3 regions of the Streptomyces sp. NPDC021096 genome follow, and region 2 is predicted to be linked to each of the others. Evidence: riboswitches for the same ligand, from Rfam matches in the RefSeq annotation. Region 2 holds a riboswitch; each other region holds the start of a gene.

Region 1 (9,300 bases), on a different contig from region 2:
CCGCATCAAGGGCTTCGTCCACTTCGGCGTGGCCGGGCACAGGAACAAGTACGCGGTGCACGCCGTCGGCGACTTCCTGCGCTTCTACCCTTCGGCATGGGCGCGCTCCGAGAAGCGCGCCACCCAGCTCGTCATGATCGGCAGCGGCATCGACGCCCGGGCCCTGTGGGACCGGCTCGACGCCTGCCGGGACACCGCGCTGCCCACCGAGGGGGAGGACGCCGGCCACAGCATGTGGGGCGTCCTGCGGTACGCGCAGTCCTGAGCCGGCCGACGGGGCCGGCCCGGACCGCGCGCCGGGCCCGCGACCTACACCGGCCCCGCCACCGCGGCCACCGGCTTGAGCAGCGGCGTGCCCGAACCGTCACGGCGCGGATCGGCGTCCGGCAGCTCGACGGGGGTGCCGTTGGCGGCCGCCGCGCGGCCCGGTGCGGCCCCCGCCCAGGCCAGGACCAGGCAGTCCTCGCCCTTGAGGAACCGCTGGCAGCGCACGCCGCCCGTCGCCCGGCCCTTGCGCGGGTACTGGTCGAACGGCGTCAGCTTCGCCGTCGCCTCCGATGCCGCCCCCGGCAGACCGCCGCGGGCCCCGGCCACCGTGAAGACCACCGCGTCCTCCGCGGGGTCGACGGCCGTGAACGAGATGACCTTCGCGCCGGACGACAGCTTGATGCCCGCCATGCCGCCCGCCGGCCGCCCCTGCGGGCGCACCTGGGAGGCCTGGTAGCGCAGCAGCTGGGCGTCGTCGGTGACGAAGACGAGGTCCTCCTCGCCCGTGCGCAGCTCGACCGCGCCGACGATCGCGTCGCCGTCCTTGAGGGAGATGACCTCCAACTCGTCCTTGTTGGCCGGATAGTCGGGGACCACGCGCTTGACGACGCCCTGCTCCGTGCCGATCGCCAGGCCGGGCGAGGACTCGTCCAGCGTCGTCAGACAGACCACCCGCTCGCCGTCCGCCAGGGTGGTCAGGAACTCCGAGACCGGCGCACCGCCCGACAGGCTCGGGGCCGCCGCCGTCTCCGGCAGCTGCGGCAGGTCGATCACCCGCAGCCGCAGCAGCCGCCCGGCCGACGTCACCGCGCCCACCTCGCCCAGGGCCGTCGCCGGGACCGCCGAGGCGATCACGTCGTGCTTGACGCGCTTGGTCTCGCCCGCCCCCGGCGGGAACGGCTCGCCCGTGGCCGTACGGGCCAGCAGCCCGGTGGAGGAGAGCAGCACCCGGCACGGGTCGTCCGCCACCTGCAGCGGGACCGCCGAGGCCGGGGCGCCCGCCGACTCCAGCAGCACCGTGCGCCGGTCGGTGCCGAACTTCTTCGCCACGTCCGCCAGTTCGGAGGAGACGAGCTTGCGGAGCTCGGTGTCGGAGTCCAGGATCCGGGTGAGCTCCTCGATCTCCCCGTTGAGCTTGTCCCGCTCGGACTCCAGCTCGATCCGGTCGAACTTCGTCAGGCGGCGCAGCGGGGTGTCGAGGATGTACTGCGTCTGCACCTCGGAGAGCGAGAAGCGCTCCACGAGTGACGCCTTGGCCGCCGCCGCGTTCTCACTCGATCGAATGATTCGGATGACCTCGTCGATGTCGACGAGCGCCACCAGCAGACCCTCGACCAGATGCAGCCGGTCCTGCCGCTTGCCGCGCCGGAACTCGCTGCGCCGGCGCACCACCTCGAAGCGGTGGTCGACATAGACCTCCAGCAGCTCCTTGAGGCCCAGCGTCAGCGGCTGGCCGTCCACCAGCGCGACGTTGTTGATGCCGAAGGACTCCTCCATCGGCGTCAGCTTGTAGAGCTGCTCCAGCACGGCCTCGGGGTTGAAGCCGTTCTTGATCTCGATGACCAGACGCAGGCCGTGCGAACGGTCGGTGAGGTCCTTCACATCGGCGATGCCCTGGAGCTTCTTCGAGCCGACCAGGTCCTTGATCTTGGAGATCACCTTCTCCGGGCCGACCGTGAAGGGCAGCTCGGTGACCACCAGGCCCTTGCGGCGGGCGGTCACGTTCTCCACCGCGACCGTGGCCCGGATCTTGAAGGTGCCGCGGCCCGTCTCGTACGCGTCGCGCACCCCGCCCAGGCCGACGATCCGGCCGCCCGTGGGCAGGTCGGGGCCCGGGATGTACTTCATCAGCGTGTCGAGATCGGCGCCCGGGTGCTTGATCAGGTGCCGGGCGGCGGCGATGACCTCGCCGAGGTTGTGCGGCGGCATGTTCGTCGCCATGCCGACCGCGATGCCGGTCGTGCCGTTGACCAGCAGGTTCGGATACGCGGCCGGGAGGGCGACCGGCTCCCGCTCGCTGCCGTCGTAGTTCGGCGAGAAATCGACGGTGTCCTCGTCGATCGACTCCGTCATCAGCGACGTCGCCGCCGCCATCCGGGCCTCGGTGTACCGCATGGCCGCGGGCGGGTCGTCGTTGCCCAGCGAACCGAAGTTGCCGTGCCCGTCGACCAGCGGCACCCGCATGGAGAACGGCTGCGCCATGCGCACCAGGGCGTCGTAGATCGAGGCGTCGCCGTGCGGATGGAGCTTACCCATCACCTCGCCGACGACCCGGGCGCACTTCACATACGAACGCTCGGGGCGCAGCCCCATGTCATTCATCTGGAACAGGATGCGGCGCTGGACGGGCTTGAGCCCGTCCCGGGCGTCGGGCAGGGCGCGGGAGTAGATGACCGAGTAGGCGTACTCGAGGAAGGAGCCCTGCATCTCGTCGACGACGTCGATGTCGAGGATGCGCTCCTCGAACTCTTCCGGCGGCGGGGTCTTCGTGCTGCGGCGGGCCATCGCGGCTGCTGCTCCTTCGATCGATTGCCGAGGCGGGTCTGACGCCGACCATTGTGGACCGCGCCACTGACAACCCCGACCGCGACCCGTCCGGTACGGGTTACGAGGGCCCGGGAACTTCGCCAGATGTCAGCGCGCTTGCATACAGTGACAGCACTGTTCATCACGCGAGTCGTCGCGAGGCACCGCGAGATCTCAAGAGATCGAAGGGACGTACATGCCCATGGGTCACACGGCCACGCAACAGGCCGGTTCCGGCGGCCTGACAGCGACCGAGCACCGCCTGGCCAATGGCCTCCGGGTCGTGCTCTCCGAGGACCATCTGACCCCTGTCGCGGCCGTCTGCCTCTGGTACGACGTCGGCTCGCGCCACGAGGTCAAGGGCCGCACGGGCCTCGCCCACCTCTTCGAGCACCTGATGTTCCAGGGCTCGGCGCAGGTCAAGGGCAACGGCCACTTCGAGCTGGTGCAGGGCGCCGGCGGTTCGCTCAACGGCACCACCAGCTTCGAGCGCACCAATTACTTCGAGACCATGCCGGCCCACCAGGTGGAGCTGGCCCTGTGGCTGGAAGCCGACCGGATGGGCTCGCTGCTCACCGCGCTCGACGACGAGTCCATGGAGAACCAGCGCGACGTCGTCAAGAACGAGCGCCGCCAGCGGTACGACAATGTGCCCTACGGCACGGCCTTCGAGAAGCTGACGGCCATGGCCTACCCCGACGGCCACCCGTACCACCACACCCCGATCGGCTCGATGGCCGACCTGGACGCCGCCTCCCTGGAGGACGCGCGCGCCTTCTTCCGCACGTACTACGCGCCCGGCAACGCCGTGCTCTCGGTCGTCGGCGACATCGACCCCGAGCAGACGCTCGCCTGGATCGAGAAGTACTTCGGCTCCATCCCCTCCCACGACGGCAAGCAGCCCCCGCGCGACGGCTCCCTGCCCGACACCATCGGCGAGGAGCTGCGCCAGGTCCTGCGCGAGGAGGTGCCCTCCCGTGCGCTGATGGCCGCCTACCGCCTCCCGCACGACGGCACCCGTGAGGCCGACGCCGCCGACCTCGCCCTGACCATCCTCGGCGGCGGCGAGTCCTCCCGCCTGCACAACCGTCTGGTCCGCCACGACCGCTCGGCCGTCGCCGCCGGCTTCGGCCTGCTGCGCCTGGCCGGCGCCCCCTCCCTCGGCTGGCTGGACGTCAAGGCGTCCGGCGGCGTCGAGGTGTCCGCGATCGAGGCCGCCGTCGACGAGGAGCTGGCCCGCTTCGCCGTCGACGGGCCGACCCCGCAGGAGATGGAGCGCGCCCAGGCCCAGCTGGAGCGCGAGTGGCTGGACCGGCTCGCCACCGTCAGCGGCCGGGCCGACGAACTGTGCCGCTTCGCCGTCCTGTTCGGCGACCCGCAGCTCGCCCTGAGTGCCGTGCAGCGCGTCCTGGAGGTCACCCCCGAGGAGGTGCAGGCCGTCGCCAAGGCCCGCCTGCACCCCGCCAACCGGGCCGTGCTGGTGTACGAGCCGACCTCACCCCAGTCCGACGGCGACGCCGACCAGAACGAAGAGGAGACGGACCGGTGAGCGACGCCGCATCCAGCACCACCGCGACGATGGAATTCCACCCGCAGCCCGAGCCCGGGCAGGCCACCCCCTGGGCGTTCCCGGCCCCCGACCGCGACCGGCTGCCCAACGGCCTGACCGTGCTGCGCTGCCACCGCCCCGGCCAGCAGGTCGTGGCCGTCGAGATCAGCCTGGACGCGCCCCTGGAGGCCGAGCCCGAGGGCCTGGACGGGGTGGCCACGATCATGGCGCGCGCCTTCTCCGAGGGCACCGACAAGCTCAGCGCCGAGGACTTCACCGCCGAGCTCGAGCGCTGCGGCGCCACCCTCGACGCGCACGCCGACCACCCCGCCGTGCGCATCTCCCTGGAGGTCCCGGCCTCCCGGCTGGCCAAGGCCCTCGGCCTGCTCGCCGACGCCCTGCGCGCCCCGGCCTTCCCGGAGAACGAGGTCGAGCGCCTCGTGAACAACCGGCTGGACGAGATCCCGCACGAGCTGGCCAACCCCGCCCGCCGGGCCGCCATGGCGCTGTCCGCCGAGCTCTTCCCGGCCACCTCCCGGCTCTCCCGCCCCCGCCAGGGCGGCGAGGAGACCGTCAAGCGCATCGACGCCGCCGCCGTGCGCGCCTTCTACGAGGACCACGTCCGCCCCGCCACGGCGACGGCCGTCATCGTCGGCGACTTCACCGGCGTCGACCTCGACCAGGCCCTCACCGAGTCCCTCGGCGCCTGGACCGGATCGAGCGCCGAGCCCCGGCCCGTCCCCGCGGTCACCGCGGACGACACCGGCCGCGTCGTGATCGTGGACCGCCCCGGCGCCGTCCAGACCCAGCTGCTCATCGGCCGCGCCGGATCCGACCGGCACGACCGCGTCTGGCCCGCCCAGGTGCTCGGCACGTACTGCCTCGGCGGCACCCTCACCTCCCGCCTGGACCGCGTCCTGCGCGAGGAGAAGGGCTACACCTACGGCGTCCGCGCCTTCGGCCAGGTGCTGCGCTCGGTGCCCCCGTCCCAGGGCGCCGCGGGCACGGGCATGCTCGCCATCAGCGGCTCCGTGGACACCCCCAACACCGGCCCGGCGCTGGCGGACCTGTGGGCGGTGCTGCGGACGCTGGCCGCCGAGGGCCTGACCGAGGCCGAGCGCGACGTCGCCGTGCAGAATCTGGTCGGCGTCGCACCGCTGAAGTACGAGACGGCGGCGGCCGTCGCGGCCACCCTCGCCGACCAGGTCGAGCAGTACCTCCCGGACGACTTCCAGGCGGGGCTCTACGAACGCCTCGCGGAGACCGGCACGGTGGAGGCCACCGCGGCCGTTGTCAGCGCGTTCCCCGTCGACCGCATGGTCACCGTCCTCGTCGGCGACGCGGCCGAGATCGCCGAGCCGGTCAAGGCGCTCGGCATCGGCGAGGTGACCGTCATCCCCGCCTGACGGACCTGCCTGACGGAGGTTCAGCCGCCGTATTCCCGTGCCCCGTGCCGGATATGAGCGGACAAGAGAGGCGCGTGAGCCCGAAGAGGCACACGCGCCTCCCTTATGTCCAATTTCATGCAGTGGTTGCACGTTGGTCGTGTGGCGTAGGTCATAAAAGCGCCGTTCTGTTTGCCGTTCGAATCCGACGCGGATTAGCGTCAGGGCGGCAGTCCGTCAGATCGGAGCCGCAACCGCGGTCCCGGGCAGCCATCGCCGAGTTCCCGAGGCACCAGCCAAGGGGAGCCGGGGACCCAAACGTCCCTGGGGTGAATCGGGTCCCTTTCACGAGGGAGCCGTAGGAGACCTTCCTGCTCCGAACCCGTCAGCTAACCCGGTAGGCGAGAAGGAAGGAAAGGATCGCCCAGGCATGGGTAAGCACCGTCGTCCGAGTCGTGCCGTGCGCGTCAGCGCCAATGTGGCGGGCATAGCCACCCTCACCGCCGCAGGCGTGGTCGCCGGCGTCGCCGCCCCGGCCTTCGCCTCCACCGACGACGGCCACCGCACCGAGGACACCGGCCTGACGCAGGCCATCGTCATGGGTGACGTCATGGCCGGCAACGTCGACGCCCAGGCCGAGACCCAGCGCAGCGCCGCCGACGAGGCCGCCATCCGCCTCCAGGCCGAGGCCACGGCCAAGCAGAAGGCCGCCGAGGCCAAGCAGCGCGCCGAAGAGGCCAAGCGCAAGATCGAGGAGGAGCGCGCCGCCAAGGAGCGCGCCGCCCGCGACGAGGAGCGCAAGCGTCTGGGCACCTACGTGAGCCCGATCGACAGCTCCTACGTCTCCACCTCCTACAAGGCCTCCAGCGGCCTGTGGTCCTCCGGCAGCCACACCGGCATCGACATCCACGCCGAGACCGGCACCTCGGTCCACGCGGTCGCCGCCGGCACCATCGTCGAGGCCGGCTGGGGCGGCGCGTACGGCAACAACGTCGTCATCAAGCACAACGACGGCACGTACACCCAGTACGCCCACCTGTCGTCCCTCGACGTCTCCGTCGGCCAGACGGTCACCCCGGGCCAGCAGATCGGCCTCTCCGGTGCCACCGGCAACGTCACGGGCCCGCACCTGCACTTCGAGGCCCGCACGGGTGCCACCTACGGCTCCGACATCGACCCGATCGCCTACATGAGCGCCCATGGCGTCAGCCTGTAGGACCGCATCGCGGCACCGTTCTTCACGCAAGGCCCCGGCCCCTGGCCGGGGCCTTCGTGTTTGGCCAAAAGATATCCATGAACCGGCCCACCCATCGGAAATCCCACCCGATTGCAATAGAGTCGCTGAACGGGCGTCAATCGGCCGTGATTCACGGGGGTTAAGTCATAAGTCGGAGGTACACCCATGCGGGGCCGTACGTGAACGGCGATGACGAGGGCGTGCACCGGAGGGGCGGCATTTCCGCGCACGCCGTGTGCACGGCGATCCGCGACGACATCGTCTCCGGCGCCTTTCCTCCCGGCAGTAGGCTCGTCGAGGAACTCCTGGCCCGCCGTTACGGCGTCTCCCGGGTGCCGGTGCGCGAAGCGCTGCGCACCCTGGCCTCCGAGGGCTTCGTGACCACCCGGCGGCACGCCGGCGCCTGTGTCGCCGAGCCCACCGAGCGCGAGGCCGCCGATCTGCTCGACGTCCGTGCCCTGCTGGAGCCGCTGGGCGCCGCCCGGGCCGCCCAGCGGCGCACCGAGGCCCATCTGAAGGTCCTGCGGGGGCTCGTACGCCTCGGCCAGGAGCGCGCGCGTACGGGCCGGACCAGCGAATTGCGCCCGCTGGGCGACTGGTTCGACGAGACCCTCGCCCAGGCGTCCGGCAGCCCCAGCCTCGCGGCGCTGCTCACCCAGCTGCGGCGCAAGATCGCCTGGGTGTACGCGGCCGAGCCGCCCGTCAGGCCGCTGGAGAGCTGGCAGGCGTGCGGGGCGCTGGTGGACGCCGTGGCCCGCGGGGACGCCGAGCGGGCGCGGACCCTGGCCGTGGCCCGGGCCGGCCGTTCGCCCGGGAAATTCCGGCAGTGGCGGCCCGCGGAAGCGGACCGGGTGCCGGGCCCGAAACAATCCGTAAACACGGCGGGCGCACGTTCTTAACAATGAGCCGCTATTCGCCGGGAATAGCGGCCGGGAATTCACGGCGGTTACGACAACGGGGCTGCGGCTGCCCCGAGTCGGCCGCCGCGGCCCCGTAGCGGCCCGCGTCAATCGACGCGGGCCCGGTGGATCAGACGGTCTCGGGGAGCTCCTCGAGACCCTCGGCGACCAGCTTGGCCAGACGGTCGAGCGCGGCCTCGGCACCGTCCGCCTCGGTGGCGAGGACGATCTCCTCGCCACCCTGGGCGCCCAGGCCCAGCACGGCGAGCATGGACGCGGCGTTGACCGGGCTGCCGTCGGCCTTGGCGATCGTCACGGGGACGCCCGCGGCCGTCGCCGCACGGACGAAGATCGACGCGGGCCGGGCGTGCAGGCCCTCGGCCCAGCCGACGTTTACGCGGCGCTCAACCATGGTGTTGCCCTTCAAGTCGATATTGGTTGTCTAGACCATTGTCGCACGGGGCGCGCGGTGCCCCTGCGCGCGCCCGCTCGGGTCCGGGTAGGGCCGTCCGGCCCGCGGCCATGGGCCGCACGCCACCACCGGCTGTCGGCGGGCGGCCTTACGCTGGCCCCATGCAGACGCCGTCCGAGCATGCGTACCCGGCCCACTGGGAAGCCGATGTGGTGCTGCGCGACGGGGGCACCGCCCAGATCCGGCCCATCACGCCCGACGACGCCCAGCGCCTGGTCAGCTTCTACGAACAGGTCTCGGACGAGTCCAAGTACTACCGCTTCTTCGCCCCCTACCCCCGCCTCTCCGACCGGGACGTGCACCGCTTCACCCACCACGACTACGTCGACCGCGTGGGCCTGGCCGCGACCGTCGGCGGCGAGTTCATCGCCACCGTCCGCTACGACCGCATCGACGGCCACGGCATGCCCGCCTCCGGCCCCGCCGACGAGGCCGAGGTCGCCTTCCTCGTCCAGGACGCCCACCAGGGCCGGGGCGTCGCCTCCGCCCTGCTGGAGCACATCGCCGCCGTCGCGCGCGAGCGCTCCATCCGGCGCTTCGCCGCCGAGGTGCTGCCCGCCAACACCAAGATGATCAAAGTCTTCACGGACGCGGGCTACACCCAGAAGCGCAGCTTCGAGGACGGCGTCGTCCGCCTGGAGTTCGACCTGGAGCCCACCGCCGAGTCCCTCGCCGTCCAGCGCGCCCGCGAGCGGCTCGCCGAGGCCCGCTCGGTCCAGCGGCTGCTCGCCCCCCGCTCCCTCGCCGTCATCGGCACCGGCCGCACCCCCGGCGGCATCGGCCGCACCGTCCTGCGCAACGTCCTGGCCGGCGGCTTCACCGGCCGCACATACGCCGTCAACAAGGCCTTCCCCGGCGAGCCGTCCGTCCTGGAGCCCGAGGGCGTCCCCGCCCACCGCTCCGTCCTCTCCATCGAGGACCCCGTGGACCTCGCCGTCATCGCCGTGCCCGCCGAGCACGTCCCC
Region 2 (9,300 bases):
AGGCCGGCCGCCGCGCCGCCCAGCCGCAGCACGCCCTGCAAGTGGCCCACGTACAGGGCCATGACCAGGGCGAACGCCACGATGCCGAGCATGGTGCGGCGACGCCAGAGCGCGGTGAGGCGGTAGCTGAGCACCCCGCCGACGGCGAGCACGCCGACGGTGGGGGTGACGGCCAGGTCCTCGGTGAGGCTGTCCAGCCACTGCTCCCCCGCGGCGGATCCGGCCGCGACCAGGCCGACGCCCAGGAGGGTGCCCGCGATCTGGCCGCCGAGCAGCAGTGCGGCGGTGCGCGCGACGCCCAGGCGGCGCTCGCAGGGGGTGACGAGCAGCAGCACCAGGAGCGTCGAGCCGATGTAGCCGCCGAGCCCGGGGCACCACAGCAGCGAGCTGGCCGGGGTCCACCAGCGGCCCTCGGCCAGGGCGGTGACGCCGACCCCGACGTGCTCCAGCAGGTGCCGGCCCGGGCCGGAGCCCAGCGCGCCGGTCAGCGCCCCCACGATCCACAGCACGGCGAGGAAGGCCAGCGTGAACGGGGCGTGGCGCACGGGCGCCAGGAGGCGGTCGAGCGTGGCGCGCCAGGGGTGCGTGCTGTCGCCGACGACGGGCGCGGGCGGTGGCGGGGGCGGCGGGCCGCCGGTTTCGGTCATCGGATCAGTCCCGTCTCCCGGGCGAGCCAGGGCAGTTGCCGCTCCAGGCCGGGTCGCCAGACCTGCCAGCTGTGGCCGCCGGGCAGCAGCACCCACTCGGCGCGCATCCCGGCCCTGACGGCGGCGTCGTAGACCTTCCGCTGCTGCGGCCGGTAGGTGGCGTCGTCGGTGCCGGCGACGAACGCCGCCTTGGTGTCGGGGAAGCGCTGCCGGGCCATCACGTCCAGCGGGTTGACCTTCTCGTAGGCGGCCGCGTCGCCCCCGAAGGCCTTGTCGATGGTCTTCTGCCGGCTGCCGAGGGTGGGCGCCTCCTGGCCGGAGATGTCGTTGACGACGCCGTAGACCTGCGGGGCGTTGACGCCGAGCTGGAGGGAGCAGGTGCCGCCGAAGGAGATCCCGGAGACGATCCAGGAGGTGCGGGCGGTGGCGACCTGGAGGTGGGAGCGGATCCAGCCGGGCACGTCGACGGCCAGGTAGGTCTGGACCTGGCCGAGCCGGGAGTCCAGGCAGAGGGTGTTGGCGAACTGCGAGCCGAGGGGGTCGGCCACGACCACCACGGGGGCGAGCCCTTGGTGGTCCGCGGCGAAGGCGTTCATCATCTCCACCAGGCGCCCGGAGTTGATCCAGTCGTCGGGCGACCCCGGCTGGCCCGCCATGAGCACGATCACGGGCAGCGGGGGGCGGGGGCTCGCCCGGTAGGCGGGCGGCAGATAGACGTACGCGGAGCGGGCCTTGAAGCCCGAGGCGGTGCCGGGGATGTCGGAGCGGGAGAGCGTGCCGTGCGCCGGCAGGCCGGCCGGTGGCCGCCACACCTCGGAGACGGCCTTGCCCTGCGGCACGTGCAGGACCGGTTCGGTGCGGCCGGTGGCGTCGCCGAGGCTGGTGGTCTTCTGCAGCCAGGCATTGAGGGCCGTACGGGCCGTCGGGTACTGGTCGAAGTGGCGGTTGATCTGCGAGGCGCCCAGCAGCACGGCGCACAGCGCGGCGAGGACCGCACCGGCCCAGTGGCGCGGGCGCAGCAGCGGTATCCGGAACGCCGCCAGGCACAGGCCGAGGACGGCGACGCCCGCCCAGACGACGACGCCGGTCGGCAGCGGGTCGGGGAAGAGTTCGAGCCAGTCGTCGACGGCGACCTGCAGCAGCCAGGTGATCAGCGCGGCGAGGAGCACGGCGAGTGGCGCCCAGCGGGTCCACCACCGGCGTTGCCGGGAGAAGAGCAGCACGGCCAGGGCGCAGCAGCCGAGGACCAGCAGGACGAGCGGGATCCAGCCGCGCACCAGGGACCAGTCCAGCGCTCCCGCGGCCCGCTCGTCCGGGGCGGATGCCGCCGGGGCGAGCGGGCCGGGCCGCGGGAGGCGGGCGGGCGTCACGGTGTCCGGGGCCGCCTAGACCGGCAGGGGTACGGGCAGCGGGGCCGCGCCGCCCACGAGCTTGGGCACCGACGTCAGGAGGGCCTGCAGGTCGGCGAGGACCTGGGCGAGGAGGGCCGTGACCTTGGCGACGTCCTTGGCCAGGACCGCGGCCAGCAGGTCGGTGACGTCCTTGACGAGCTTGTCCAGCTGCGCCTTGACGTCCGCGACGGGGTCGTTGGACGCTCCGTCGTCGTGCCGGTGCGCCCGGGCCCTGACGTCCACGAGCAGGCGGTCGGCCGATTCCTGCAGGCGCTGGCGCAGGTCGCGGAGGTAGTCGACGTCCGGGGTGCGGGAGCGGGCCTCCCTGAGGAACCTCGATCCGAGGGAGAGGGTCTCGCCCAGGCTGCCGATGGAATCGGAGCGGCCGGAGGCCGGGGCCGGCGCGGGTTCCGCCACGGCTATGGAGTCCGTCGCCCGGCCGGAGGCCAGAGCGGGGCCGCAGACGCCCAGGGCGAGCGAGCCGCACACGACGGCGACGGCAGCGGAATGGAGCCGGTTGTTGCCCATGCGAGAAACTCCCTTCACAACACCTGTCGGACGCGACCACCGTCCGCTGGCGCCAGGGGCCGCGCAACCGCTCCCGGCACCGTTCCCGGCCGTCGCCAGGCGGTGAGGCAACCGCGATGACCTGGGAATTCACCCGAAAGAACAGGGAGGGCGGCCGTCCGGCGGCCGTGCAGCCGAAAGGGTTCGTCACACCGGGTGCGGGGCCGGGCCGCGCAGCGGGGAGAATCGGGGGGTGTCCAGAAGAACAAGCGCACGCCGCGCGCCGGCGATCACTGCCACCTCACCGTGCCCCTGCGGGCTCGGCGCACCGTACGGGGACTGCTGCGGCCCCTTCCACCAGGGCCGCGGCGCGGCGCCGACGGCGGAGCGCCTGATGCGCTCGCGCTACAGCGCCTTCGTGGTCGGCGACGCCGCCTATCTGCTGCGGACGTGGCACTCCTCGACGCGGCCGCCCGGCCTGGACTTCGACCGCTCCATCACGTGGACGGGGCTGGAGATCCTGGGCGCCACGGGCGGCAGCGCCTTCCACAGCGAGGGCACGGTGGAGTTCCGCGCCCACTACGAGGTGCGGGGGCAGGCGGACGACCAGCACGAGCTGAGCCGCTTCGTGCGCGAGGACGGGGAGTGGGTCTATCTGGACGCGGTCGGCTGACCGCGTCCGCGTTCCGGGTCAGGGGAGGTCGAAGGGTTCGACGCCGTGTCCTTCCCAGATCCGCCGGGACGCGTCATGGGGATAGGGGGCCGTGCTCACCTCGGCGTCCAGGAGCCGGGTGAGCCGCCCGTCGGTGACCCGGTAGGCCGGCCAGCCGGGGTCGCCGTGGGCGGCGAACGACGCCCACGAGCGGCGGATGTCCTCGGCGAGCGCGAGGGCCTCCGCGGGCGGCGGGTCCTCGCCGAACAGCAGCCGGGCGGCGGGGGCGGAGTAGTTGCCGAAGAGCAGCTGGGCGTCGAGACCGTGGGCCGCGCCCAGCGCGCCGCCCAGCGCGGGCGCGGGCCAGCACAGTTCGTAGAGGTGGGCCGTGCCGCCGCCGGCGGAGTGGGCGTCCGCCAGGTGCAGGGAGGGGACGCGGAAGAGCGCGTCGGCGTGGACGAGGTCGAAGAGAGCGGCAGCGGAGGCGCCCGGGTGGGCGGCGCGGTAGGCGCGCTCGCCGTCGGGTGCGGGGGCGAAGGTCCGCAGCGCCGTCGTGGCGTCCTCCTCGGTGATCTTCTCCAGGCCGCCGGACAGCACCAGGAACGGCCGGAACTCGTCGCGGGTGTGACCGGTCAGCAGGCCGACCTCGCTCGCGCGGCCGTCGCGCAGGCTCCGCCAGGGCACGTCCGGCACCAGGTCGCCGTCCACGACGGGGCAGAAGGGGACGCCCGAGCGGGCCAGCCGGCCCCAGCGGTCCACGTGGGCGGGCAGGCCCGCCATCAGTACGTCCACCTCCTCGGCCAGGCGCTGCGGCGCGATCGCCGCGAGGGAGGCGGCGGTGGGGGCGGCGCCGAGCCGGGCGGCGAAGGTCTGTGCGACGTCCTTCGCGAGGGCGGGGGTGACGTAGAGGCCCGGTACGGACTGGGTGATGGCCCGTCGGAAGAGGCCGGCGGTCAGGGGTGCCGCCAGCAGGGTGGCGATGGAGCCCGCTCCGGCGGACTGTCCGCAGAGGGTGACCCGGTCCGGGTTGCCGCCGAAGCGGGCGATGTTCTGCCGCACCCATTCCAGGGCCGCGATCTGGTCGAGCAGGGCGCGGTTGGCGGGGGCGCCGGCGAGCTGGGCGAGGCCCTCGGCGCCCACCCGGTAGTTGACGGTGACCACGACCAGGCCGTGCCGGGCTATGTGCGCGGCGTCGTACAGGGGGTCGTTCGTGGCGCCGGAGACGTAGCCGCCGCCCGGGATCCACACCAGGACCGGCAGCCCGGATCCGCCGGGGTCCGGGGTCCAGACGTTCAGGGTGAGCCAGTCGGTGCCCGGTATGTCTCCGGGGGCACGGAAGGGCCCGGACTGCGGGGGCGGCGGCCCGAACTCCACGGCCTCCCTGACCCCGTCCCAGGCCGGGGGCGGCTGGGGTGCGGCGAAGCGCAGCTCGCCCACCGGTGGCCGGGCGTAGGGGATGCCGCGGAAGACCGCGAGTTGCTCCTCGGTCCGTCCCCGGACCGCGCCCTGGACCGTGTGCGTCTCCACGCCGCTGCCGCTGGCCATCCGCGCCCCTTCCCGAAACCGCCGGACGGGCTGGATTCTGGGCCCGTCCGGCGTCCCGGGACAAGGGGGCCGACGCTGAGCGGCTACTTCACGCGGCCGTACCAGACGCTGTTGGTCCAGATCTTCTCCAGCCGGACGGAGCCGCCGGGCTTGGGAGAGTGCCAGATCTTGTTGCTACCCGCGTAGATCCCCACGTGGTAGACGTTGCTGCCGGAGTGGAAGAAGACGAGGTCACCGACCTGACGCGAGCCGCTGGACAGGTGCCGGGTGGAGTTGTACTGGCTCTGGGCGGTGCGCGGGAGGTTCTTGCCGACCTTCTTGAACGAGTAGAGCGTCAGGCCCGAGCAGTCGAACCGGTTCGGTCCCGTGGCGCCGTACTGGTAGGGCGAGCCCTTCTTGGAGGCCGCGACCTTCAGTGCCTGCTCGCCCGGGGTCGCCGCCTGGGCGCCGGTGGCGAGGCCGGGGATGAGCACCGATGCCGCGAGCGTGGCGGCGGTGAGGGCCGACGCGGTGCCGGCCCGGGAAGCGAGTGCAGGTATGCGAGGAAACGCAGACATGCCAAAGCCCTTCGGCATCCGCCTACGAAAGATGACCTGTCGGGTTCGGGCTGCGAAGTTGCCCGGCCACGCATGTGGCTTCACCCCAAGGACCACCGCTTTCATGGTCCGTTACCGCTTGGGTCTCCCGCTCCTGCCGATTCATCATTCGATTCCGCACCCGGTGCGGCGGCAGGACTCGGCGTCCGCCCGGGTCGCCCGCCTCGGTGACGGGATCTTGTGTTCGGTGAAAGATCCTGCACCATCAATCGCTCAAATTCGGCGCCGAAACGGTCATCTGTGAACTTCTTCACTTCGGGGTCACACGCGGAACCGCGCCCCCTCCACCACCCGCCGTCTGCGCCTAAACCCGTGTCCCGAGGGGCACTTGAAGCACGGAAGCCCAGGCTCCGCACTGCTCGGTCAGCACGGCTGCCGCCAGGCGTCCAGCTCGAGCTTCTTCTTCATCGAGCTCAGCCCCAGCCGCTTCGCGGTGCCGCAGAACTCCCCCGTCGACAGGTCGTATTCGACATGGAAGACCGCTTTGTTCTGCTTCACGAACGGCGTGAGCTTCTCGCACTCCCCGTACTGCGCGCACTGTTCGTTGACCGCGAAATCGAAGTCCCGTACCAGCTCGGGGATCTGCTCGAGATCGTTCTTCAAACCGATGGCCAGCCCGCGCTCATGAGCCAGCTTCACCAGCATCCGGTTGAACGCCAGCTGATCCGCGGCCGAGAGCGGGAATCCGGTGCGATTGCGAAACCCCTCGGTCAGATCGGGTTCCACCGCGTCGAAACCCTTTTGCCGGCACATGTCGATGCGGGCGGCCATGAGGGGCCGCAAGTCGTCGAGACGGCGGATGTCCAGCCATTTCTCACCGTCCCAGCCCTTGTTGTTCCTGCCGAGCAGGGCTTTGGGAAAACGCGCGTGATCCGGCCGGAAGTCCTCCCAGGCCCCGGCGTTGATGTAACAGATCACTTTGCGGCCCCGGGCGTGCAATCGCGCCACCGTTTCGGCGGAGTTCTCGAAACCGTCGATGTCGTAGACGGGGACGTCCACGGAGGTGTCGACCTGTCCGCCGAGCTGCCACTGCCAGCGGGTGCCCGGCCGCGGCTGCCAGCGCCGGGAGGCCGGCGGCGGGCTGCCGTCCGGCGCCGCCGTCATCCGGTCCACCGGGCTCTCCCCGCCCGGCTCCGCCCCCTCCTCCGACGGGCTCGAACAGGCCGCGAGGACGAGCAGGAGGACACCGAAGAGGCCCGCGCGGGCGCGCCGGCCGGTCACCGGGCCACCGGCAGCGGCGCGCTGCACCACGGGTTGGCCCCGGTCCCCGGCACCGCGCAGTGCACGCCGGCGCCCCGCGCCCCCGCGGTGCGGGCCACCTGCGCCTGCGCTCCCTCGGGCACGCCGTAGACGAGGTGGCAGAAGCGCCCGGGCGGATGGTCGGCCGTCCAGTCGGGCACCCCGGCACGCCGGTAGTCCTCCCAGGCGCCTTCGAAGGTGACGAGGACGTCGGCGAAGGAGGCGTAGCCGGGGTCGGGGTGGGTGCCCGGGTTCAGGACGGCGGTGCGCGCGCCCAGCACCCGGGCGGTCATGACCAGCCACCGGTAGCGCGGCAGCAGTGCGGCGCCCTCGGCCGCCTGGTCGAAGAAGACCCCGTCCACGTCGTACCACCTGCGGTGCCGGCGGACGTCGGCGACCACCGCGCGGGGCGGGCGCCGGCCGTAGGCGGTGTCGACGTAGCCCAGCAGCCGCACGCCCGCGCCGCGCAGCCGCCCGGCGGCGGCCCTGAAGTGCGGGTCGGGGCGGCTGCCGGGGCCGTCGGCGACGTTGAGCACGACCGCGTGCAGGCCGGGGGCGGCCGCCGTCAGCGCGGCCCATTCCCGTGGGTGCGCGGCCGGGTGCGCGTACAGCGGTACGAGCAGGCGCTGTCCGTCGTCCGGCGGTGCGGGGCGTGTCATCGCACCGGCTCCGCGGGCCGGCCGCGGGTCTCGGCCCACAGGTCGGCCAGGGAGTCCTCCAGCCGGTGGCGCGGCACCCACTCCAGGGCGCGGGCGGCGGCCGTGATGTCCGCCTGCTGCCAGGGCACGGCGGCCGAGCGCGGCGAGCCGTCGCCGCCCTCGTCGATCCGGTCCGCCGCCGCCCCGGCGAAGCCGGCGGCCCGCAGCAGCCCCTCGGCGACGTCCCGCACGGGCCGGGCGGTGCCGCCGGCGACGTTCAGGACGCCGGGCAGCGGCCGGGGGGCCGTCACGGCGCGTACGACGGCGTCGGCCACGTCCCGCGCGTCGACGAAGTCGCGGTAGGCGGAGAGGTCTCCGGTGCGTACCCGGTCGTCGGGCCCGGCCCGGTGCAGCTCCTGGGCGAGCCGGCCGGGCAGGGAGGCGGCGGGGGCGCCGGGGCCGACGGGGTTGAACACCCGCAGGACGACGGCGTCGAGGCCGGAGCCGGTGACGGCGAGGGTGCCGGCGAGCTTGCTCGCGCCGTAGAGGCCGAGCGGGCGGGCCGGGTCGGCCTCGGCGACGGGCCGGTGGCCGTCGGACGGGCCGTACTCCGCGGCCGAGCCCAGGTGGACCAGGCGTGCGTCGGGGGCGGCCGCGTGCAGGGCTTCGCACAGGGCGGCGGGGCCACGGGCGTTGACGGCGGTCAGCGCGAGCGCGCTGCCGCCGACCGCGCCGGCGCAGTTGACGACGGCGTCGGGGGCGGCCTCGCGCAGCACGGCCGCGAGGTGGCCGGGGTCCGCCCCGGCCAGGTCGACGGGCAGGGCGGAGCCGGGGGCCCGGCCGCCGTCGAGCACCCGCGCGCCCGGGAGGGCGCGCAGGCGTTCGGCGGCGTGCCGGCCCAGGAAGCCGGTGGCGCCCAGGACGAGAATGCGCATGACGCGCCGTCACGCTCCCTTCATCAGCAGGTCTCGGTGGACGGAGAACTCGGCGTTGGCCCGGTCGTAGTCGTCGGGGCGGCCGATGTCGAGCCAGTAGCCGTCGAAGGCGTAGGCGTTGGGCGGGGTGCCGTCGCCGAGCAGGTCCAGGACCAGTTCGTCGAAGCCCAGCGGCAGGCCGGGGGTGTAGCGGGCGAGGGCGGAGCGGGAGACTCCGTAGACGCCCATGGAGACGCGGTAGTCCATGCTGGGCTTCTCGGCGAAGCCGACGACGCGGCCGGAGTCGGTGGTCAGGACGCCGAAGTCGATGTTGACCTTGCGGGCGTAGGTGGCGATGGTCAGCGGCGCCCGGGAGGCGACGTGGTCGCGCAGGACGTCGCCGAAGTCGAGGTCGGTGAGGATGTCGCCGTTCATGACCAGGAAGTGCTCGGGCAGCCGGTCGGTCATGGTGAGCAGCGGTCCCATGGTGCCCAGCGGGCTCTCCTCGGAGGTGTAGTCGACGTGGATGCCCCACTGGGAGCCGTCGCCCACATAGGCCCGGATGATGTGGCCGAGGTGGCCGATGGCCAGGGTGCAGCTGGTGAATCCGGCGCCGGCCAGCTGGCGCATGACGATCTCGAGGATGGCGTGCTGGTCGCCGATGGGCACCAGGGGCTTGGGCAGTGCGGTGGTGTACGGGCGCAGCCGGACGCCCTTGCCTCCGGCCAGGATCACTACGTGCATGGGTGCCGTTCCTCTCTCGCGATGGGTGGTCTCTCGTCGGGCCGTGCGCGGGGCGGGCGTCAGACGTTGTAGAGGCCGGTCTTGTACCGGCCGAGGTTGACCGGGTCGCGGAAGAAGGCGATGGCTTCGCGCAGGCCTTCTTCGAGGGTGTGGGCGGGGCTCCAGCCGGTGGCGGCCCGCAGCCGGGAGGAGTCGCAGACCAGCCGCATCACTTCGGAGGCGGCGGGCCGCACGCGGGCCGGGTCCTCGCGGACGTCGAGGTCGGTGTCCATGAGCTTGCCGATGAGGGTCACCAGGTCGCCGATGGATATCTCCTCGCCGGTGCCGGAGTTGAAGGTGCGGCCGAGGACGGCGGCGGCGGGCGCGGCGGCGACGGCGCGGAAGGCGGCGACGGTGTCCGCCACATAGCTGAAGTCACGGGTGGGGC
Region 3 (9,300 bases), on a different contig from region 2:
GGGACATCATGCACTTGAAGCCGTTGCGCTGGGCCAGCTCGACGGCGTCCAGGGTCTCGGTCAGCGAGCCGATCTGGTTGACCTTGACCAGCAGGGCGTTCGCGGAGTTCTCCTCGATGCCGCGGGCCAGGCGCTCGGGGTTGGTGACGAACAGGTCGTCACCGACGAGCTGGACCTTGTCGCCGAGCTTCTCGGTGATGGTGTTCCAGCCGGCCCAGTCGTCCTCGAACAGCGGGTCCTCGATGGAGACCAGCGGGTACGCCTCGACGAGCTCGGCGTAGTACTCCGTCATCTCGGCGGCGGAGCGGTCCTTGCCCTCGAAGGTGTAGACGCCGTCCTTGTAGAACTCGGAGGCGGCGACGTCGAGCGCCAGCGCGATGTCCTGGCCGGGGGTGTAGCCGGCCTCCTTGATGGCCTCGAGGATGAGGTCGAGGGCCTCGCGGTTGGAGCCGAGGTTCGGGGCGAAGCCGCCCTCGTCGCCGAGGCCGGTGGACAGGCCGCGGCCCTTCAGCACCTTCTTGAGGGTGTGGTAGACCTCGGTGCCCCAGCGCAGGGCCTCGGAGAAGGACTCCGCGCCGATCGGCGCGATCATGAACTCCTGGATGTCCACGTTGGAGTCGGCGTGCGAGCCGCCGTTGAGGATGTTCATCATCGGAACGGGCAGCAGGTGCGCGTTCGGGCCGCCGAGGTAGCGGAACAGCGGCAGGTCGGACGCCTCGGAGGCGGCGTGCGCGACGGCCAGGGAGACGCCCAGGATGGCGTTGGCGCCGAGCGAGCCCTTGTTGTCGGTGGCGTCCAGGTCGAACATCGCCTGGTCGATCAGGCGCTGCTCGGTGGCGTCGTAGCCGACGAGCTCCGGGCCGATCTGCTCGATGACGGCGAGAACCGCCTTCTCGACGCCCTTGCCCAGGTAGCGGTTCGGGTCACCGTCGCGCAGCTCGATGGCCTCGAAGGCACCGGTGGAGGCGCCGGACGGCACGGCGGCACGGCCCGTGGAGCCGTCGTCGAGGCCGACCTCGACCTCGACCGTGGGGTTGCCTCGCGAGTCGAGGATCTCGCGAGCTACGACGACGTCGATGGACGGCACGAGGGTCTCCTTCGTGATGTGTCTGGAGTTCTGCAGCACGAGCCTAACGGGCCCCGGAGGCTGCACCGGCCCTTGGACCTGCCACCGGACCGAAAAATGGCACAAAAGCCGAGATCACCGGATGAATGGGCGGGGAAAACGGCGGAGCCCCGCTCCGATGCGGCTCGGGGGGAAGTCGCATCGGAGCGGGGCGGTCCCGCGGATGAGCGCGGCGCTCAGCCGGTGATCAGCTGAGATGCAGCTTCTGACCCGGGAAGATCAGGTCCGCGTTGTCGATGATGTCCTTGTTGCGGTCGTAGAGCTTCTGCCAGCCGCCGTCGACCTTCTTGGCGTCGGCGATGGAGCCGAGGGTGTCGCCTTCCTTGACCTCGTACTCGCCGTCACCCTGCTTGACCGGCTTGGCGGGGGCGGCGTGCTTCGGCGCGGTCTGCTTCGGGGCGGCCGGGGCCTCCTCGGCGGTCTCCGCCTGCGGCTTGGCGTGCTTGGGCGCGGAGGGGCGCTCGGCGCGGTCGGCGCGGCTCTTGGTGGAGGTCTCGCCCGCGGCGGAGGAGGAGGACTTCGTGGACTTCTTCTTCACCACGGAGCCGGAGCCGGAGGTGTCGACGTCGGCCTTCGCGCCACCGGCGGTCAGGCCGCCGGCGCCGGCGCAGCCCCAGGCACCCGGGCCCTGCATGGCGAGGAGACGCTCGGCGGTGGCGATCTGCTGGGCCTTGGTGGCCAGGTCGGCGCGCGCGGCGTACTGGGTGCCGCCGGCGGCCTTCCAGGAGGACTGCGAGAACTGCAGGCCGCCGTAGTAGCCGTTGCCGGTGTTGATGGCCCAGTTGCCGCTGGACTCGCACTGGGCGACCTTGTCCCAGGTCGAAACGGAGGCGGCGTTGGCGGAGGTCGCGACCATCAGCGGGGCGGCCACTGCGACGCCGGCGACGCCGGCGAGCGTGACGATGCGGACGGCCTTGGACGGACGACGGTGCTTGCCCTTGGACATAAGTCGGTTTCCTCACCGACGCCTACGAGGTGAGCTGTCGGGTTCGGGCTGTGAGTTTGCCCGGCCCGGTGCGCGGCTGCGCTCCGGGCTTCACCCCAAGCCGTCCCGCTCCCCCGGCCGTGAGGCCGTCGGACCGGTCCGGCGCCTTACCTTGGTTCCCCCGCTCCTGCCAACGGCGCTTGCGCGACGACTCCCCCGGCCGCCGGCAGGATTCGGCGTAGCGACCGTGGTGCTCGCGGTGGCGAGCGGTGACGACGTTAAACACAGCGGGCCGACGGGTTCAAACCCCACTTTTCAGCCACAGTTGCTGGAAGTTACCCACAGGAACCTCCTGTTTCCGCAGGTGAGAGGGGGTTTGAGAAGAACGGACGAGCTCCGTCCAGCCCAAAGCCAACGAGACCCATGTCTCACTTTCGACTGGAACGGACATTCGCCCCGAACCCCCCGGCTACGGACGGATATCGAGCCGCTGACCAGGCTTGATGAGATCCGGATCGGTTCCGACAACTTTTTCGTTCTTCTGATAGATCGTCTGCCAACCACCGTTGACCGAGTGGTCCTGTGCGATGGCTGACAGGTTGTCACCGGGCTGCACGGTGTAGTCCGTCGCACCCGGTACGCCCGTCCGGGCGTCACCGCCGTCGCGCGAGGGGCGCTGCGGCTCGCCCGAACGCGGCGGCTCGCTGCGGTGCTTGCCCGTACCCGGCTCCGCACTCGCGTCGTCGCCCGGCGTGCGCGGGGCGGTGGGCGCGGCGTCGGTGGGCGTGCCCGAGGGTGTGGCGGAGGGGGCGGCCGGACCGGTGGAGGGTTCGGCCGAGGGGTCCTTGCGGTGCTTGCCGTCCGGCTGTCCGGGGGTCTGGCCCGCAGGTGTGGAGGGGTCCGCGGACGGGCTCGCGGCGGGGTCCGACGGAGTGGGCTTGCCGGGCGTCTTGGACGCGTCGGGCGCGGGCTCGTTGGTGCCGGGCGCGCGGTCGGCGGGGGTCTTGTGCTCCGGCGTGGCGGGAGCGGAGCGCTCGGGCGCCGGCTTGCCGGTGGCCTCGGGCTCGGGGGTCTCGATGATGCGGCCGGGGTTCACCTCGGGCGCCGGAGCGTCCTTCGACAGACCCGACTTGACGGCGCAACTGCGCCAGGCGTCCGGGCCCTCGGCGGCCAGGATCCGTTCGGCGACGGCTATCTGCTGCGACCTGCTGGCCAGGTCCGGGCGCGGCGCGTAGGAGATGCCGCCGTTCTGCTCCCACATCTGCTGGGTGAGCTGCAGGCCGCCGAAGAATCCGTTGCCGGTGTTGGCGCTCCACAGCTTGCCGCTCTCGCATTGGGCGACCTTGTCCCAGGTGCCCGTGTCCGCGGCCGTCGCCGCGGTCGCCGCCATCAGCGGCATCGCGATGCCCGCCCCCGTCACCCCCGCCGCGAGCACGATGGCGGGTATCTGACGGGGGCGGCGATGTCTTCCGTTCCCGAAGCGCATGGGGTGGCCCTCTCGTGTGGCGGCTGATGTGGTCGTCGAACATAGCGACGGGTCCGGGTCGTCACAAGCCGGTGTATCCGAGGTCACGCGAAGGTCACGTCGCCTGATAGGGCGTCAGTCGGCGGGCGGCGCCGGGGTGAACTCGACGGGCAAAGTGCGCAATCCACGCATGATCAGACCCCCGCGCCAGCGCAGATCCTCCGGCTCCGCACCCAGGCGCAGATCGGGCATCCGGCGCAGCAGCGTCGCCAGCGCCACCTGCCCCTCCAGGCGCGCCAGGGGCGCCCCCAGGCAGTAGTGGATGCCGTGTCCGTAGCCCAGGTGCTGGTTGTCGCGCCGGGCCAGGTCAAGGGTGTCGGGGTCGGCGAACCGCTCGGGGTCGCGGTCCGCGGCGGCGAGGACGACGAGCACGGGGTCGCCCTCGGCGATGCGCTGCCCGCCCAGGGGCAGGTCCTGCGTGGCGAACCGCCAGGTCGCCAGCTCCACGGGACCGTCGTAGCGCAGCAGTTCCTCCACGCCGGTGGCCAGCAGGCTCTCGTCGCCCTCGCGCAGGGCGCGCTGGAGGCGCTCGCGCTGCCCGGGATTGCGCAGAAGGGCGTAGGTTCCGTTACCGATCAGGTTCACAGTTGTTTCAAAACCAGCAAAAAGCAGAATGAAGGCCATGGCCGCGGCCTCGTCCTCGGTGAGGTGCTCACCGTGGTCACTCGCCCTGATCAGTCCGGAGATGAGGTCTTCGCCGAGATCCTCCCGCTTACGGTGGATCAGCTCCGTGAGATAGCCCCGCATCTTCTTCACCGAGCGGGCCACTCCGCCGCGCGGCCCGCCGCCGTGGCGGATCATCATTCCCGCCCAGTCCCGGAAGTCGTCCTGGTCCTCGCGCGGCACCCCGAGCAGGTCGCAGATGGCATAGATGGGGAGGGGGAAGGCGAACTCGTGGATGAGGTCCGCCTCCCCTCTCTCCGCGAAGGCGTCGATGAGCTGATCCGTCAGCTCCTGCACGCGGGGCGCGAACTCCGCGACCCGGCGCGGGGTGAACGCCTTGGAGACCAGTCGGCGCAGCCGGGTGTGGTCCGGCGGATCGATGTTGAGCAGATGCGTCATCAAATTGGCGCTGCGCTCGCCGGGGATGCCGACCTTGCCCTTGCCGTGGGCGCTCTCGGAGTGGTGCACGGGGTTCTTCGACAGCCGCTGGTCGGCGAGCGCCTGCCGGGCGTCGGCGTACCGGGTGACCAGCCAGGCCTCGACACCGCTGGGCAGGGCGGTGCGGTGCACGGGGGCGTGCTCGCGCAGCCAGGCGTACGCCGGGTAGGGGTCGGCCGCGAATTCCCAGGTGAACAGCGGCGGGGCGGGGGGCGTGGGCATACGGTCGTTCGTGTCGTGCACGCCCCGACGCTACCCGCGGCCCCGCTAGTGGTGCCCGCCGCCGCCGCTGCCGAAGGCCCCGCTGCTGCCCGGGTCCCACTTCTTGCGGTCCTCCGAGCGCTCCTCGGGGTGGCTGCCGGGGTTGTTGATCTCGTGCGGCAGCACACGCTCGCCGTTGGCCTCGGTCTGCAGCTGGTCCGACTCCCGGTGCTCGACGACGTAGCCGACCGAGCTCTCCTCGTCGTCGTTGTGCCCGGGGCCATGGTCGGGCGAGGCCGGACCCCGGTCGTGCTCCTGCCGCGTCTGCCAGGAGCCCTGGCGGCGCTGCGGCTGGGCCGGGGGCGGCGGCTCCCTGTCGCGCCAGCGCTGCCCGTACACGAAGGCCAGGATCAGCAGGGCGCAGACGCACAGCCCCACGATGAAGGGGGCGATGCCGCCGACCCAGTGCGGCAGTGCGAGGTCCATGTGCTCAGTGCGCATGGATGTCGGGTACCCGCCGCGCGCCGTGTCAAGACCGCGCGTGGGCCGAACGGGTGGCGGCCCCTTACTCCCCTTGCTCCCCCCGCGCCCTCTCCGCGGCGAGGATCGCGTCCCGGTAGGTGCGGGCGGCCGCCCGCAGCGCCGTCTCCGGCTCGGTGCCGGCCGCCTCGGCCCGCACGGCCAGGGCCAGCAGCTCGTAGCCGACGCCCTCCCCCACCGGCAGGGCCACGTCCAGGCCCTCGGTACGGGCCCGGGAGGCGAGCTTCGCGGCGAGCGCGAGGGCCGGCTGCCCCAGCGGGACGCCCTCGGTGACGGAGTCGCGGCCCTTCTCGGCGGCCTTGGTGCGCAGCCAGTGCTCCCTGACGTCCTCCGGCGTCCGCGCGCTCTCCTCGCCGAAGACGTGCGGGTGGCGGTGGATGAGCTTGTCGACGATGGTGCCCGCCACATCGTCGACGGAGAACGGCTCGTCCGCGTCGTCCTGCGCGATCCGGGCGTGGAAGACGACCTGCAGCAGGACGTCGCCGAGCTCCTCGCGCAAAGCCTCCCGGTCACCGGTCTCGATGGCCTCCAACAGCTCGTACGTCTCCTCCAGGCCGTACTTCGCCAGGTCCTGGTGGGTGCGGATGCCGCTCCACGGGCAGGCCAGCCGGATCCGGTCCATGACCTGCACCACGTCCAGCAGCCGGGCGCCGGGCAGGTCGTAGGAGCCGGGCAGCAGCTCCAGCGCGGGCATCGACTCGCGGCCGGAGCCCGCCAGCCGGGCCAGGCCGTCGGTGAGGGCCGACTCCCCCTCCGCGGAGGTGATCACCACCGCGGTGCGCCGCCCGTCCGCGCAGTAGTCGACGAGCTCGCGGGCGGTCGGCGAGGCGTGCTCGACCTCCACGCCCGCCTCCCGCAGATACGGCAGCTGCGGATGGCCGGCGTCCGCGCACAGCACCCGCCCGGCGCCGCGCAGCGTCTGCCACGCGGGCCAGGACAGCAGGCCGGGGGCGACCCGGTGGCTGGTGGTGAGCAGGACGATGCGGCCAAAGGAGTCGTTCACGCGGTCGTTCACGCGACCGAGCCTAGGCGACCGGACGCGCCCGGCTCACGCCGGCTGTTCGGCGCCGGGCGCCGCGGCCGGCCGCAGCCACGGCTCCAGCGCGGCCCGGGCCGTACCGCGCTTGGCGTCCCACGTGCCGTAGCGGGGATTGACGTCCACGCGCAGGGAGTCGGAGGTCTTCATCAGCACCTCGCCCGTGCGGGCCTTGCCGAGCTTGTCCTCCAGCTTGGAGCGGACCAGGCCGACCGACAGCTCCCGGTCGATCTGGCCCGGCGCGATGCCGGCCGCCAGGAAACGCTCCTCGACGGCGTCGGCACCGCCGAGCACCCGCTCGACCTGCCCGCGCCGCTCCTGCAGCTCCCGGCGGGTGACCTCCACGCCGTTGTCCCGGCCGGCCTGCTCGATGATCCGGTACTGGATCAGCCGGACCAGCGTGTCCTGGCCCAGCTGCGCACTGCCCGCCAGCAACTGCGCCCCCTCCGGCGAGGACCGCTGCGCCTCGCGCACGTCCGCCACCTGACTCTGCAGCTGCGAGACGGTGATCCGCTCCTTGCCCACGACCGCCGCCGCACCCGGATGCGGTGTGGACCCGCAGCCGGTGAGCAGGGGCGCCGCGACGAGCACGGTGGCGGCGGAGAAGGAGAGCGCTGTCCTGCGGCGGATCATGAAGCCTCCCGGCAGAGATCGCTGGCAAACAGGTGCGGGGTCGATCGATGGTCCGGCGTTGATCGATGGTAGGGAGTCGGCGTGGCCCAGGCCACTGATTCGGCCAACGATTCGCGGGGCGTCGGGATGCGCGCCCCCGCCGCCGGGACCGAGGGGGGCGTCGTAACGATCACGGCCGAGGACGCATACTTCAGACCGACCCCCGCAAATCAGCCCGAGGAGGACCCGCCCATGGACTCGGCCACCGCCCCCGTCGCGGCACAGGACAGGAGCAGGGCCGAGACCGCGCCCGCACGGGGCGCCCGCGGCGCCCGGCTGCGCGCACCGCGACTGGACCCGTACTGGGTGGGCGGCGTCCTCTTCCTCCTCTACACCACGCTCTCCGTCTGCCGGCACCGGCGGATGCTGACCATGTCGTGGGACCTGGGCATCTTCGAACAGGCCATACGGGCCTACTCCCGGCTCCAGACCCCCATAGCCGACCTCAAGGGCCCCGGCACCAACATCCTCGGGGACCACTTCAGCCCCGTCACCGCGCTGATCGCCCCCCTCTACCGCGTCTTCCCCACCCCGGTGACGCTCCTCGTCGTCCAGGCCGCGCTCTTCGCCCTGTCCGCCGTGCCGGTCGCCCGGCTCGCCGCACACCTCCTCGGCCGCCGCCGGGGACTGGCCGTCGCCCTCGCCTACGGGCTGTCCTGGGGCGTCCAGCGGGCCGTCGACTTCGACTTCCACGAGATCGCCTTCGCCATGCCGCTGCTGGCCTTCTCCCTGGAGGCCGTCGTACGCGGCCGCTGGCGGACCGCCGCGCTGTGGGCCGCGCCCCTGGTGCTGGTCAAGGAGGACCTGGGCGTCACGGCCGCGGCCATCGGCGTCCTGATGCTGCTGCGGCTGCGCGGCACCGAGCGCACCCGGGGGGCGACGGCCTGGGCGGCCGGCCTGGTGGCCTTCGGGCTCGCCGGCGCCGCCCTGGCCCTCGGCGTGATCATCCCCGGCTTCAACAGCGGCGGCGGCTACGACTACTGGAACAAGCTCAGCGGCGGCGACGGCCCCGCCCCCGTCATCCCCGTCGACACCGCGCTGCGCACCCTGGCGTGGACCCTGCTGCCCACCACCGGACTGCTGGCCCTGCGCTCACCGGTGCTGCTGGTCGCCCTGCCGACCCTGGGCTGGCGCTTCGTCTCCCACGACGACCACTACTGGGGCACCGACTGGCACTACAGCGCCGTCCTGATGCCCGTCCTCTTCATCGCCCTGGCCGACGCCCTCGCCCGCTCCCGCCGCAGCCCCCGCCCGTGGCTGCGCTCGTACGCCCACCACCTGCCGGCCGCCGTCGCCGCCGCGGCCCTCGCACTCACCGCGTCCCTGCCCCTGTACGGCCTGACCCTGCCGGAGACCTATCGCGTCCCGCAGAGCGTCAAGGACACCGAGCGCCTCCTGGACCTCATCCCCGACGACGCCACCGTCGAGGCCGACATCGCCCCGATAAGCCGCCTCGTGAGCCGCTGCCGCGTCTTCTGGATAGGCGACACCCGCGGCGTCGTCCCCGACTACATCGCCCTGCGCCTGACCGACGGCAGGACCCCGCAGGACCTGGCCGGCGAAGGACAGCGGCTGCACCCCGGCGCGACGTACGCCGTACTGGGCAGCGGCGGCGGGCACGCGGTGCTCAAGCGGGTGCGCTAGCCCCCCGCCGCCCTGCCCCCGGTCAGCCGAGGATCGTCGTCAGGAACTCCCCCGTCCAGGCCAGCAGTTCCCGGCCGACCAGGGGCTTGCCGCCGATGGGGCGGGTCGCCGGGCGGGGGACCAGGATCTGCTGGGTCGCCGGCTTCATGACCGTGCGCGGGTGGAGGCGCTTGAGGCGCAGCTCCTGGGACTCGCGCAGGTCCACCGGGCCGAAGCGGACGTTGGAACCCTGCAGGGTGATGTCGCTGACGCCGCAGGAGCGGGCGAGCATGCGCAGGCCCGCGACCAGCAGGAGGTTCTCCACCGGCTCCGGCAGCTTGCCGTAGCGGTCGGTGAGCTCCTCGCGGACGGCCTTGATGTCCTCCTCGCTGCTCGCGGAGGCGATGGCGCGGTAGGCCTGCAGGCGCAGCCGCTCGCCCGGCGCGTAGTCGTGGGGGACGTGCGCGTCGACCGGCAGCTCGATCTTGACCTCGAGCGGGGCCTCCGCCTCCTCCCCGCCGCCCTCGACGGACGCGCGGTAGTCGGCCACC

What was found. Region 2 has a riboswitch for cyclic di-AMP ahead of AB0G59_RS24255 (C40 family peptidase). Riboswitches for the same ligand answer to the same signal wherever they lie in the genome.
Positions count from the first base shown of each region.
Region 1: it holds a riboswitch for cyclic di-AMP, as region 2 does, so the genes downstream of both, AB0G59_RS12345 (peptidoglycan DD-metalloendopeptidase family protein) here and AB0G59_RS24255 (C40 family peptidase) in region 2, are expected to answer to the same signal.
Region 3: it holds a riboswitch for cyclic di-AMP, as region 2 does, so the genes downstream of both, AB0G59_RS06955 (transglycosylase family protein) here and AB0G59_RS24255 (C40 family peptidase) in region 2, are expected to answer to the same signal.

Region 1 covers NZ_JBFADG010000006.1:162,186-171,485, reverse strand. Annotated here, with positions in the region: gene AB0G59_RS12365 (GTP-binding protein) at 1-265, shown strand, start outside; gene AB0G59_RS12360 (DNA topoisomerase IV subunit A) at 310-2,772, opposite strand; gene AB0G59_RS12355 (pitrilysin family protein) at 2,996-4,342, shown strand; gene AB0G59_RS12350 (pitrilysin family protein) at 4,372-5,748, shown strand; cyclic di-AMP (ydaO/yuaA leader) riboswitch at 5,992-6,146, shown strand; gene AB0G59_RS12345 (peptidoglycan DD-metalloendopeptidase family protein) at 6,158-6,943, shown strand; gene AB0G59_RS12340 (GntR family transcriptional regulator) at 7,144-7,863, shown strand; gene AB0G59_RS12335 (HPr family phosphocarrier protein) at 7,994-8,275, opposite strand; gene AB0G59_RS12330 (GNAT family N-acetyltransferase) at 8,437-9,300, shown strand, end outside.
Region 2 covers NZ_JBFADG010000024.1:34,593-43,892, forward strand. Annotated here, with positions in the region: gene AB0G59_RS24230 (DUF2156 domain-containing protein) at 1-647, opposite strand, end outside; gene AB0G59_RS24235 (alpha/beta hydrolase-fold protein) at 644-2,017, opposite strand; gene AB0G59_RS24240 (hypothetical protein) at 2,033-2,566, opposite strand; gene AB0G59_RS24245 (YchJ family protein) at 2,799-3,218, shown strand; gene AB0G59_RS24250 (carboxylesterase family protein) at 3,237-4,742, opposite strand; gene AB0G59_RS24255 (C40 family peptidase) at 4,826-5,299, opposite strand; cyclic di-AMP (ydaO/yuaA leader) riboswitch at 5,303-5,456, opposite strand; gene AB0G59_RS24260 (endo alpha-1,4 polygalactosaminidase) at 5,702-6,589, opposite strand; gene AB0G59_RS24265 (spherulation-specific family 4 protein) at 6,556-7,236, opposite strand; gene AB0G59_RS24270 (NAD-dependent epimerase/dehydratase family protein) at 7,233-8,150, opposite strand; gene AB0G59_RS24275 (sugar phosphate nucleotidyltransferase) at 8,160-8,873, opposite strand; gene AB0G59_RS24280 (SDR family NAD(P)-dependent oxidoreductase) at 8,933-9,300, opposite strand, start outside.
Region 3 covers NZ_JBFADG010000003.1:117,134-126,433, forward strand. Annotated here, with positions in the region: gene eno (phosphopyruvate hydratase) at 1-1,087, opposite strand, end outside; gene AB0G59_RS06955 (transglycosylase family protein) at 1,314-2,072, opposite strand; cyclic di-AMP (ydaO/yuaA leader) riboswitch at 2,077-2,226, opposite strand; gene AB0G59_RS06960 (transglycosylase family protein) at 2,521-3,486, opposite strand; gene AB0G59_RS06965 (cytochrome P450) at 3,652-4,899, opposite strand; gene AB0G59_RS06970 (DUF6479 family protein) at 4,945-5,379, opposite strand; gene AB0G59_RS06975 (nucleoside triphosphate pyrophosphohydrolase) at 5,444-6,433, opposite strand; gene AB0G59_RS06980 (SurA N-terminal domain-containing protein) at 6,467-7,087, opposite strand; gene AB0G59_RS06985 (DUF2079 domain-containing protein) at 7,319-8,770, shown strand; gene mfd (transcription-repair coupling factor) at 8,793-9,300, opposite strand, start outside.